Regions from separate parts of the Thalassorhabdus alkalitolerans genome, predicted to be linked through region 3. Evidence: riboswitches for the same ligand, from Rfam matches in the RefSeq annotation. Region 3 holds a riboswitch; each other region holds the start of a gene.
What was found. Region 3 has a riboswitch for S-adenosylmethionine ahead of ACFPU1_RS00260 (methionine ABC transporter ATP-binding protein). Riboswitches for the same ligand answer to the same signal wherever they lie in the genome.
Positions count from the first base shown of each region.

Region 1 (3,992 bases), on a different contig from region 3:
ATTTTCAAGAACAGAACCAAAACGGATCGCATCCCAGATTTGTGGTTCCTTGTCGTAAGAAAGATTCACACATTTTGCGTAGCAGCCGCCTTCGATATTAAAGACACCGTTATTTGACCAGCCATGTTCATCATCACCGATTAAAAAACGATGAGGGTCAGCTGAAAGAGTCGTTTTCCCTGTACCTGAAAGCCCGAAGAATAATGCTACATCACCTTCTTCTCCCACATTTGCAGAGCAGTGCATCGGTAGAACATCCTTTTCCGGGAGAAGGTAGTTCATTACTGAAAAGATTGACTTCTTCATTTCCCCTGCGTATTCCGTTCCGCCGATCAATACAATTCTCTCTTCAAAAGAAACGATGATAAACGTTTCCGATTTTGTGCCATCAACTTCAGGATCGGCCTTAAATTCAGGAGCAGAGATAATCGTAAATTCCGCTTCATGGCGGTCAAGTTCGTCTTCCGTTGGACGAATGAAAAGCTGCTTTGCAAACAGGTTATGCCAGGCGTATTCATTTATGACCTGAAGAGGAAGACGATAAGCAGGGTCAACACCAGCATATCCACGTGTAACATATACTTCGTCTTTTTCTTGAAGGTGAGCAAGTACTTTTTTATACAGATTAGAAAAAATTTCTTTATCAATAGGCTGGTTGACAGGACCCCAGTCCACCTTTTCACGTGCAGGAGACTCATCAACAATATATTTATCTTTAGGAGAGCGGCCAGTATATTTTCCGGTATCTACACTAAGGGCTCCAGAAGCTGTCAGTTTCCCTTCGTTCCTCATTAAAGATTTCTCTACTAATTTAGAAACAGGCAAATCATAAAGGACATTTCCCCCGTGTAACACATTTTTTAATTCGGTAGTGAAGCAGACGGTATTATTCATGGCAGCAAAATCCTTTCTATCCAAAAAGTTAAAATTAAAGTAACCTTTATCCTCTATGTTGAAATTAGTATAACACATTTAAAGATATAGTCTATACTATTTTTAAAAATTTAAGTGTGTTTATGATTTTTTTGGAAAAAAGCCCAGTAAAAGCGGTCTTCAGGGGATGGTTTAATATTAGAGTATGGACTACTGTGTTTTATGTACCTTATGTTAGTCCTTTTACCTTTTGTGGAATATGTCACTACAACGATATTTTTACTTCCTATAATTAATTGTGCTTTTTGGAAAGTGATTTCTGTGATTTTTAGATGCTGTGGAGGTAGAAACATACTATAAAAGTAGAGGAAGGTGGACGCTATGGCAGCCAGCTGGTCAAATAAATCTTACATCGTCTTTTATGACAGTTTATGTCCTTTGTGTAAAAAAACAAAGAGATACTTTGAACGTATGGATTGGTTCAATCGAATGCACTGGGTTTCTATTCATGAACCTGGATTGAAAGAGAAATTTCCATTTTTACAGCAGCAAAAAATTCAAGAAGAGATTCACTTTATTGTTAACGGTACTTACCTGTATACAGGTTTTGAAGCGGTACGAAGAATGATGCTCTTAATGCCTGCTACTTCTCTTATTGGGGCACTCCTGCATTCTCCCGGAATGTTAAAAGCCGGCCGGAGATCCTACAAATGGATTGCAAAAAATCGTTATTCTATGCTGAATGAAACATGCGAAGGCGGTGCTTGCTCGATTCAGCAAAGATCGAATTAAGTTATGCTATTTTAAAAAAAGGTAACGTATTTCTTTAGAACAGCTTATAGATGTTTCTAAGTTGACATAGCAATGTGACTACGTTATGATATGTCGCGAACGGATACTCTTATCCCGAGTTGGTGGAGGGACAGGCCCTGTGAAACCCAGCAACCACCCCAGCGAAATGGGGGAAAGGTGCTAACCTGGCAAGACAGTTTGTCTTGGAAGATAAGAGGCGAAAAAGGTGAAACGATCAAAACCCTTTTCCTCGCCAAGGAAAAGGGTTTTATGCTATACGATCAGTCTTATAAGATCGTATGAAAATAAGGAGTGCTGACCATAGCCGCCTTGTTTAGATTTTTCTTTCTCCTTTTACACTTGCCGCATCTGGGAATGAGTGCCGTATTATTCGTAATCGGAAAAGGAGGATATAATTAGATGGAAGCAAAAGGAAAAAGACTTTTCACTTCAGAATCTGTAACAGAAGGACATCCAGATAAAATTTGTGACCAGATCTCAGACGCTATTCTGGATGAAATCTTAAAAGAAGATCCAAATGCAAGGGTAGCATGCGAAACAACAGTTAACACTGGCTTAGTACTGGTGGCAGGTGAAATTACGACATCTACATATGTCGATATCCCTAAAATTGCAAGAGAAACGTTAAAAAACATTGGGTATACAAGGGCAAAGTATGGTTTTGACTATGAAACGTGTGCCGTTTTAACGTCCATTGATGAGCAGTCAGCTGATATAGCCCAGGGTGTGGACAAAGCACTTGAAGCAAGAGAAGGAAATATGACAGAGGAAGAAATTGAGGCAATTGGGGCAGGAGACCAAGGATTAATGTTTGGTTATGCAGATAACGAAACAAAAGAGCTTATGCCTTTGCCAATTTCACTTTCTCATAAGCTTGCCCGCCGTCTCACGGAGGTACGTAAAAAAGAAATTCTTCCATATTTACGTCCTGACGGAAAGACTCAGGTAACGGTTGAATATGGTGAAGATGGAAAGCCAGTCAGAGTGGATACCATTGTTATTTCTTCCCAGCATCACGCGGATGTGACACTTGAGCAGATTGACCTCGATTTGAAGGAGCATGTGATTGAGCCAGTAGTGCCTGCAGAACTATTAGATGCAGAAACGAAATACTTTATTAACCCTACAGGCCGTTTTGTTATTGGCGGACCCCAAGGTGATGCTGGCTTGACCGGCCGTAAGATTATTGTTGATACTTATGGAGGGTATGCCCGCCACGGAGGCGGTGCGTTTTCCGGTAAGGATCCTACAAAGGTCGACCGCTCTGCTTCTTACGCTGCCCGCTATGTTGCAAAGAACATCGTTGCAGCAGAATTGGCAGACAAATGTGAAGTGCAGCTTGCTTACGCGATCGGAGTAGCACAGCCAGTATCCATTTCAATCGAAACGTTTGGCACAGGAAAGGTTTCAGAAGAAACACTTGTAAAAGTGGTGCGGGAAAACTTTGACCTGAGACCGGCAGGAATTATTAAAATGATGGACCTTCGTCGTCCTATTTATAAGCAGACTGCTGCCTACGGCCACTTTGGACGGACTGATATCGAGCTTCCATGGGAAAACACCGATAAAGCAGAAGCGTTGTCTTCCATGGCCCAGCAATATGAGTAAGTAAATAAACAGGCTGTTGAGAAGTCTTTCTCAGCAGCCTGTTTTTCTATGAGTCAGCTTATTCAATAATTCAATTCCCCAAGCCCGTGCCTGCCAGGGTTTTGTCGGACTCTTTATTCTGCAGGTGTCTGGAACATATGTGAAAGCTCAAAAAAACCATGATCATATATCATGGTTAAAGGTGAAGTACTATTGATCATAAGATTTTAATTTTTCTCTGAGAAAAGCTTGTTCTTTTTCAACGATTCTCCTGAAATGATCCTGGTTCGTAGCTTTAAAAATTGCAAATGCGTTGTTGCAGCAGGAAAGAGCCTCGTCGTAATCATTGAGTAATACCAGGTTTTTTCCTTTTTGATAATAAAGTTCTCCAAGTATATAAAGACTTCGTGCGTGCAAGGATAAGGTAATACCTTCTTCACAACAAGAAATAGATTCTTCGTAATCTTTTACTTTTGTAAGCGATTTAGATAATGTGTACAAAAGTCTGATTGGAATCGATGGATCTTTAATTCTTTGAAACGCCTGTAGTTGCTTTAAGGTTTTTTCACAGATTGCAATAGCTTCTTCGCACTTATCCTCAAGGTTGAGAATAACAGCTATACTATTATATATTTCCCCTTTTCGTTCTGTAAAATCAGACATTTCATCTACCTGTAACGATTGCTGAAGCAATGACAGGGCATTAGCTGGATCCTTAT
Region 1 covers NZ_JBHSOZ010000003.1:1,194,286-1,198,277, reverse strand. Annotated here, with positions in the region: gene pckA (phosphoenolpyruvate carboxykinase (ATP)) at 1-894, opposite strand, end outside; gene ACFPU1_RS08620 (thiol-disulfide oxidoreductase DCC family protein) at 1,255-1,665, shown strand; SAM riboswitch class I at 1,772-1,882, shown strand; gene metK (methionine adenosyltransferase) at 2,086-3,294, shown strand; gene ACFPU1_RS08610 (helix-turn-helix domain-containing protein) at 3,484-3,992, opposite strand, start outside.
Region 1: linked by a shared signal. The riboswitch ahead of metK (methionine adenosyltransferase) and the one ahead of ACFPU1_RS00260 (methionine ABC transporter ATP-binding protein) in region 3 are both predicted to bind S-adenosylmethionine.

Region 2 (3,992 bases), on a different contig from region 3:
AGAAGATCATGTATGCCTAGAGCATGCATTCCCAATAAATGAGACTGGAGCCCAATTAAATTTCTGTCTCGACATGCGATATGAATAAGAGGACGTGCTCCTATCTTTTCCTTCACCATCGTTCCCATAGCCATGTTATCAATGCGTGGTGAAGCGAGTGAATTGTCAGCCATAGTGACTGCATCAGCTCCAGCATCATGAAGCTGTTTCGCACCTTCTAAAAACTTGTCTGTCGCCAGCTTTTTTGGAGGGTCTAATTCAACAACAATGGCAACTTCATTTTTTGCCTTTTCAGAGAGAGAAGGCGTTTCCGTCCTCTTTGAAGCCTGAATAACTTCCTTTTCAACCGGGACTGTTTCCTTTGTATCGACGGGTTTTTCACCTTTTACCGCCTTCGCTAGCTCAGCAATATGTTCCGGCGTTGTCCCACAGCATCCGCCTATGAGACGGACGCCCTGGCTTCGCAGATCCTGGCCCCTCTCATAAAAATAACTTGGGTTCGATTGGTATACAAACCTCCCGTCATCTAAATCTGGCAGACTGGCATTCGGATAAGCCGAAATATACGCTCCTTCTATTAAGGGGACATTTTCCAGGGAACGCAGGATATGATACGGGCCCATGCGACAGTTTAAACCGACAACATCAGCTCCCTGGGCTGCGAGAGTCTGAAAAGCTTCTGTGACGCTGATTCCTCCATGGAGAACTCCAACCTCTCCTAGAGAGACCTGGGCTACAATAGGAAGGTCAGTCATCTTACGGAGCATCTGAACCGCCGACTGAACCTCTTCATAATTATAAAATGTTTCCAGAATTAAACCATCAGGCTTTTCTGAAAGAAGAGCTTTTGCCTGTTCTTTCAGTGCTGAAAGAATATCGTCATTTTCATAATCTGTCTTTTGGACTCCACGGATTCCTCCGATTGTAGCGAGGACAAAAGCATCTCCCCCGGCTGCTTTCCTTGCCAGACGAACGCCTTGTTTATTTATCTCTACCGTTTCATTCTCAAGGCCATACCGCTCTAATTTAAGACGATTTGCAGCATAGGTGTTTGTTTGAATCACGTTTGCCCCTGCCTTGATATATTCCCTGTGTACACTTGTCACAGCAGAAGGATCTTCTATATTTAAGGCTTCAAAAGAGCCTGTAAACCCTTTGTCATATAAATAAGTGCCTATCGCTCCGTCTCCGACAAGCATTCCATTTTCCAGAGCTTTTAAGAATTCCACTTCATTCATCCTTTCTCCAATACGCTTCTGTTACTGTGAAAGTTGTTCTAATGCCTGCTGTAAATCTCTTATTAAATCCTCAGCATTTTCAATTCCCACTGAAAAACGAAGGAGACGGTTACAGACACCGTTGGCCAGTCGTACTTCTTCAGGAACGTCAGCATGGGTTTGAGTGGCCGGGTAGGTCATAAAGCTTTCTACACCGCCAAGGCTTTCTGCAAATGTGACGAGGTTCAACCCTTTTAAAAGCTGATTCACATGCTGTTCATCACAGATACGAAAGGAAAGCATGCCACCTTTACCTGGGTAAAGGACTTCATCAATCAATGGATGTTCTTTCAGAAAAGCTGCTACCTTTTGAGCATTTTCCGTATGCTTTTCCATCCGCAGAGACAGTGTCTTCATGCCTCTCATTAACAGCCAGGCATCAAGAGGAGAAAGAATCGTTCCCATGCCATTATGAAAAGCTGCAATTTCTTCACAAAGCTTTTCTCCTTTTGCAACAATTAAGCCTGCGATGACATCATTATGGCCGCCTAAATACTTGGATGCACTGTGAATGACAATGTCGGCTCCTTTTTCAATAGGTCTTTGAAGCACTGGAGTATAAAAGGTGTTATCTACAATTAAAAGCAGGTTATTCTCTCTTGCAACAGCAGCAAGGCCTTCCAAATCAGCTTCCTGCATTAATGGATTTGTCGGCGTTTCGATAAATAAAGCTTTTGTATTTTCTGTTATTTTTTCTGAAAAAGATGCAAGGTTTCGAGGATCTCCGTATGTAAAGGTTAACCCCCACTTTTTCCACCCTTCTTCAAATAAACGATAGGTGCCGCCGTACAAGTCCTGGGATGCCAGGATCTCATCCCCGCTTTTAAATAGCGCTAGAACTGTTTGAACAGCTGCCATTCCGGAGCTTAACGCAAACCCCTTGTCTCCGCCCTCTAAATCTGCAATCGCCTTTTCAAGAAGTTCTCTTGTAGGATTTCCTGTCCTTGAATAGTCATAGCCGGTTGATTCTCCTATACCGCTGTGCCTGTATGCAGTTGAGAAGTAGACAGGTGCGCTTACTGTGCCTGTAGCCTCCTCGCTTCTATTCCCTATTTGTGCAAGTTTTGTTTCTAGGTTGTATCGAGACATTCTCTCCACTCCTTATGATGTAATCTGTTTTTCTTTATTTTCTAATTTTTTCAGAAAAAGGGCAGCCTAAGGTTTTTGCGACCTTTAACCCTCTTTACATTTGTTGGAAAAATGCATATGTACAAAATAAAGCCTTCTTCGGTTAAGAAGAAGGCAAGACAGTATCGAGACATGCTAGCTTCTTCTCATCTTGCAGGTTTATCACCACCTGCTGGAATTAGCACCTGACCAAAACTGGCTGGTTGCTGAGATTTCTTCGGGCCATTCCCTCCATCTCTCTAGATAAGAAAGCTTCCTATAATAAAGTTGTTATTGCTACACTACACGAAAAAACATGAAATTGCAACCTTTATTCCGGCGTAGCCTCTACATTAAGCTCCGTTTCATTCCCGCATACACATCGTTTAAACCCTGTTTCATATTCACCATCAGCTCGCTGGCGTCCTCGCAGAATATATTTTTCTCCGCATTTAGGACAGCGAATCACCACTCTGTATCGAGTTTCAGTAGTCAATACGATCACTCCTTATTCCGTTCTCTCATTCGCTTTTTTCACTTTTGTTAATGCAAACCACCACAAAAAAATCATAAAAGGGGCGATGCTCGTAAAAAGATATTGATTAATGGTTAATAGTATCAAATCAAAAAAACCGTGTAAAACAACAGGAATGATCAGGGCCAGGAAAAGCCATTTTTTTACATGGTCATTCACTTTAAAACGAGCAGATCCCAGGTAATACCCCATGACTACTCCAAACAATGCATGACTGCTCACAGGCAGAAAGGCTCGTCCGACAGCAAAGTCAATACCTGTTGCCATTAGATATAACACATTCTCGGCTGCTGCAAACCCTAAAGATAAAGAAACAGCGTAAACAATTCCATCGTACCTGTTTTTCAGTGTGCCAAAACGGTAAGCGATAAAATACAGCAGAAACCATTGAAAAAACTCTTCAAGGAAAGCGGCGTTAACGAATGCTTTGAACCAAGGTTCGGTAATTAAAGCCTCCCCTTCTAAAGCATATTGTATAACCATCACGGGGAAAACTAGCAGCACTCCTATAATAAAAGCTTTTATGACCTGCCCTATCATGTTTGAACCGTATTGATTGCGAAGATAAAAATATACAAGTAATGATATGGCAGGCGCAAGTGCTGCTGTAAAAAGTGTCACCACCGTCATAACCGTCCCCTCTGTTCATCTTCATGGTAACATGTTAGTTTTAAGGTTGAAAATTGTTTACCTTTTTTTGCAAACCAGCATCGTTAAAAAGACCGGAAACACAGGGTATATATTATTCTTATGTGAGGTGATCCTTTGAAAAAAATACTTATCATTCATACTGGCGGTACGATTGCCATGTCTGAAAATAAAGAAACGGGCATGGTCGTGCCAGAAGAAAAGAACCCTCTTCATTCTGTAAACGAAATGTTACAGGAGACAGTGAAGATAGAAACGGAAGATTACCTTCACCTTCCTTCTCCTCATATCACTCCCAGGCACATGCTGGGTCTTGCTGAAAAGATTAATGAAAAGATGAAAAATTCTCATTTCGACGGGGTCGTAATTACTCATGGAACAGATACACTGGAAGAAACCGCCTACTTATTAGACTTGCTCTTACA
Region 2 covers NZ_JBHSOZ010000010.1:111,316-115,307, reverse strand. Annotated here, with positions in the region: gene ACFPU1_RS15565 (bifunctional homocysteine S-methyltransferase/methylenetetrahydrofolate reductase) at 1-1,229, opposite strand, end outside; gene ACFPU1_RS15560 (methionine biosynthesis PLP-dependent protein) at 1,260-2,366, opposite strand; SAM riboswitch class I at 2,549-2,655, opposite strand; gene ACFPU1_RS15555 (hypothetical protein) at 2,716-2,880, opposite strand; gene prsW (glutamic-type intramembrane protease PrsW) at 2,893-3,549, opposite strand; gene ACFPU1_RS15545 (asparaginase) at 3,685-3,992, shown strand, end outside.
Region 2: linked by a shared signal. The riboswitch ahead of ACFPU1_RS15560 (methionine biosynthesis PLP-dependent protein) and the one ahead of ACFPU1_RS00260 (methionine ABC transporter ATP-binding protein) in region 3 are both predicted to bind S-adenosylmethionine.

Region 3 (3,992 bases):
CTTCTACGTTATCACGAAAATTGAGGTCTCTAGGGTTTTCTTCAATATCATCAATGGTAGCTTCCACACCTGCCCCTTCAGTTAAGGTGATAAGCCCTTCGTCTTCAAGCATTGATAAGATTCTTCCATGGTCAGCCACTGAGCTGCTCATGATAATTTCAGCACCTTCAGGCAGGTCATCTAAGCTGTCATACTCCTGAGAGTAAACACCAATCGGCTCAATATGGATTCCGCCGGCATTTTCAAAATCATAGCCATGCTCCTCAATTTGAGACTCAAGGTACGGGATGTGCTGGAAATAATTTGCGTCCAATTCTTCTTGATCAAGCGCCTGGTTAGGAACGATATAATCATTAAACGTTCTAATATCAAGAGTAATACCTTCTTCTTCAAGTTGATCAGATGCAAATTCTAAGATTTCAGCATGAGGGACATTCGAAGCTCCAATTGTGAGCTCCTGCTCCTCTTCCTCTGTAGCATCAGTATCATCTTCTTCAACGCCCTCTTCTGCTTCTTCTACATCAACCTCTGTGCCGTCTCCCTCACCATCTCCTGCAGTATCGTCCTCCTCGGCTGTGCCGCAGGCTGCCAGAACAAGTACTAATGCAAACACAGATAAAACATGCAATAAATACTTCATGTACGTTTCTCCTCCTTTATCTTTTATCAATTGTATGTGTAAGCCGATCGCCAATCCATTGTAGAACAAATACAATAATCAGGATGGCAATGGTAGCCACTAAGGTAACATCGGGATTATTCCGCTGGAAACCCTCCCGGAAAGCTAAATCTCCCAGTCCTCCTGCACCAATTACTCCAGCCATTGCGGTATAGCTTACTAAAGCTATAGCTGTTACTGTAATACCGGAAATCAATGCTGGCATGGACTCAGGCAATAAAACTTTGAAAATAATCTGCTGCTGATTTGCTCCCATAGACTGAGCCGCTTCAATGACACCTTTGTCAACTTCACGGAGTCCAATTTCAACCATACGGGCGTAAAATGGTGCTGCCCCGATAATAAGTGCCGGCAAGGCCGCGCTTGGCCCAAGCATTGTCCCTACTATAATGGTTGTCAGGGGGATCAGCAGGATAATTAATATAATGAAAGGAATAGACCTGAATAAATTTACAAAACCCGCAATAATGCTGTTTACAAACCTGTTTTCCCACAAGTTCCCCTTGCCCGTAAGGTAAAGGAGAAGTCCTAGTAAAATACCAAGAACAAACGTAGCTGCTACCGATACAAGACTCATATAAATCGTTTCTACGGTAGCATCCCACATCCGCTCCCAATGTACATTTGGAAACAGAGTCTCAATCATTAGTTAACACCTCCGCCTCCACTTGCTGCTCTTTAATAAACTGAAGAGCACTTTGCAAATTGCTTTCCGTTCCATCCAGACGGACAAACAATGTGCCATAGCTCCCTTCCCTTGTCTGTGAAATCTTTCCTTGAAGAATATTGACACTCACCTGGAACTTCTGGATGATTTCAGTCATCAAAGGCTGTTCGGCATCATCACCTACAAAGGTAAGCTTTAGGATGGGGCCGCCTTCTGTTCCCTTTAACAGTTCAGAAATTGCTTCCATTGTTTCTTCAGGTTCAGTAATTTGTTTTACAAATTCTTTGGTCATCTCTTGCTTAGGATTGCGGAATACATCAAGAACAGGGCCCTCTTCTACCACTTTTCCACCTTCCATAACCGCTACATGATGGCAGATTTTTCGAATGACATGCATCTCATGGGTAATCAGGACAATGGTCAGGCCAAGCTTTTGATTAATATCCACTAGTAAGTCCAGTATAGAATCTGTTGTCTTTGGATCAAGAGCGGACGTCGCCTCATCGCACAATAGCACTTTAGGGTTGTTCGCAAGAGCGCGGGCAATGCCTACTCTTTGCTTTTGCCCCCCGCTAAGCTGAGAAGGATAGGCATCCCCTCTTCCCTCCAGGCCAACTAGCTTAATAAGTTCGTTAACTCTTGACCGCCTTTCTTCTTTTGGTGTTCCGGCAATCTCTAAAGGAAAAGCAATATTTTCGGCAACCGTTCTGGACCAAAGCAGATTGAAATGCTGGAATATCATGCTGATCTCCTGCCTGGCTTTTCTTAATGACCTTCCTTTTAAGTTGGACATATTATTGCCGGCCACAGTAACCTCGCCTTCACTTGGTCGCTCAAGCATATTAAGCATCCGAATCAATGTACTTTTGCCGGCTCCACTGTACCCGATGACACCATAAATTTCGCCTTCTTCTATTGTAAGGTTGACCCCGTCAACCGCAGTGACCGTTCCACTTTTTGTACTAAAAATCTTTTTTAAGTTTTTTAACGTAATCATATAGACCACCCTTGGGTATTTTAAATCCTATTTCACTTATCTGGAAACTTAGTTCCCTTTCCGTTATAAGCACTTGATTTCCAGGAACCAAGTGCACCTTAAATGAAGAAGCTTTCTGCAGCTTCTTTATTAATTTTCTTTTAAGTAACAAACACCGCAGAAACGAAAAAAACCTTCTGCTTATCAGTGAGCAGAAAGGTCCTGTATATGCGCCTTTCTCTCATCTTGCAACGCTCAGCGGGCATTGCAGGAATTGGCACCTTATCAACTCACATTGACGGTTGCCGGGCTTCAACGGGCCTTTCCCTCCACCACTCTTGATAAGAGCATTAAATTATTTTCTACAATATTCAACACTAAATTGAATATTAGCACGGGAAATAGAGAGTGTCAATACAATGACAAGGTGGGTTATTTTACCGGGTCAGGTGCCTGGCACCACAGCCTATTGTAATATATTTCCCCCTCTATCTAAGGGGTTAGGCCTGATTTATGTTACTTCAAGGTCTTGGTGCCTGACACCAATTAAAAAAGCACCCTTTTACAGGGTGCTTATGTACCGTTGATTAGTCTTCGCTAACCATTTCCTCATACTCTTCAGCTGACATAAGTTGGTCAAGCTCACTTTTGTCGGATGGCTCAACAACAATCATCCATGCTTTTTCATAAGGTGAATCATTAACAAATTCAGGAGAATCGTCAAGGTCTTCGTTCACCTCTACTACTTTTCCGCTTACTGGCGCATACAATTCAGATACGGTTTTTACAGATTCAACGCTTCCAAAAGGCTCGTCTGCTTCTACTTCGTCTCCCTCTTCCGGAAGCTCTACAAAAACGATGTCTCCCAGCTCTGATTGTGCGAAGTCAGTAATTCCAATGCGGACTTTGCCGTCTTCCTCTTTTACCCACTCATGTTCCTCTGAATACTTTAATTCTTTTGGCAGATTCATAATTATCCCTCCATTTCAACTTCTTTTTTGAAAGCAGGCTGCCCTGGCAGGCATTACCTCTTCCATAATTCCTCAAATTGCTCTTCTTTAAACCCTACTGACACCTTTGTTCCGTCGGTTACAATTGGGCGTTTGAGGAGCATACCGTCTGAAGCCAGAATATCCAGAAGCTCGTCCTCACCCGCTGTCTTCACCTTATCCTTTAGGCCAAGTTCACGGTATTTCTTGCCGCTCGTATTAAAAAACTTCCGAAGCTCAAGTCCGCTCTTTTCATAGAGCTCCTTGATCCGGTCACGGCTGGGAGGATCTTCGACGATATGGTACTCATTATAATCGATACCATGCTCTTCTATCCAACGTTTTGCTTTTCGGCATGTGCCGCATGAAGGATACCCATAATACGTCAGGCTCATTTTTACTTTCTCCCCTTTTTGATAAAATCCCTCTTTATTATATCCTATCTTTTGAAAGAAAGAGAAATAAGTAAGTTTGTATGTAGGAACCTGGAAAAGAACTAAGTAAAAAGCTTGTTAAATGGACAAAGAAGCCCCATAGGGACTTCTTTGCCTCACTTAGCAGAGAGGAGATTACCTTTCAAAGAAAGGAGATATATTATATTGAGGTTATAAAACCCCAAATTGAATAACAAAGTTACACAACGTATTTTTCTTCTTTGAGTACACGCTCAGCAATTTCACG
Region 3 covers NZ_JBHSOZ010000002.1:36,940-40,931, forward strand. Annotated here, with positions in the region: gene ACFPU1_RS00250 (MetQ/NlpA family ABC transporter substrate-binding protein) at 1-640, opposite strand, end outside; gene ACFPU1_RS00255 (methionine ABC transporter permease) at 657-1,325, opposite strand; gene ACFPU1_RS00260 (methionine ABC transporter ATP-binding protein) at 1,318-2,343, opposite strand; SAM riboswitch class I at 2,561-2,670, opposite strand; gene gcvH (glycine cleavage system protein GcvH) at 2,910-3,293, opposite strand; gene ACFPU1_RS00270 (arsenate reductase family protein) at 3,347-3,706, opposite strand; gene ACFPU1_RS00275 (acyl-CoA dehydrogenase family protein) at 3,945-3,992, opposite strand, start outside.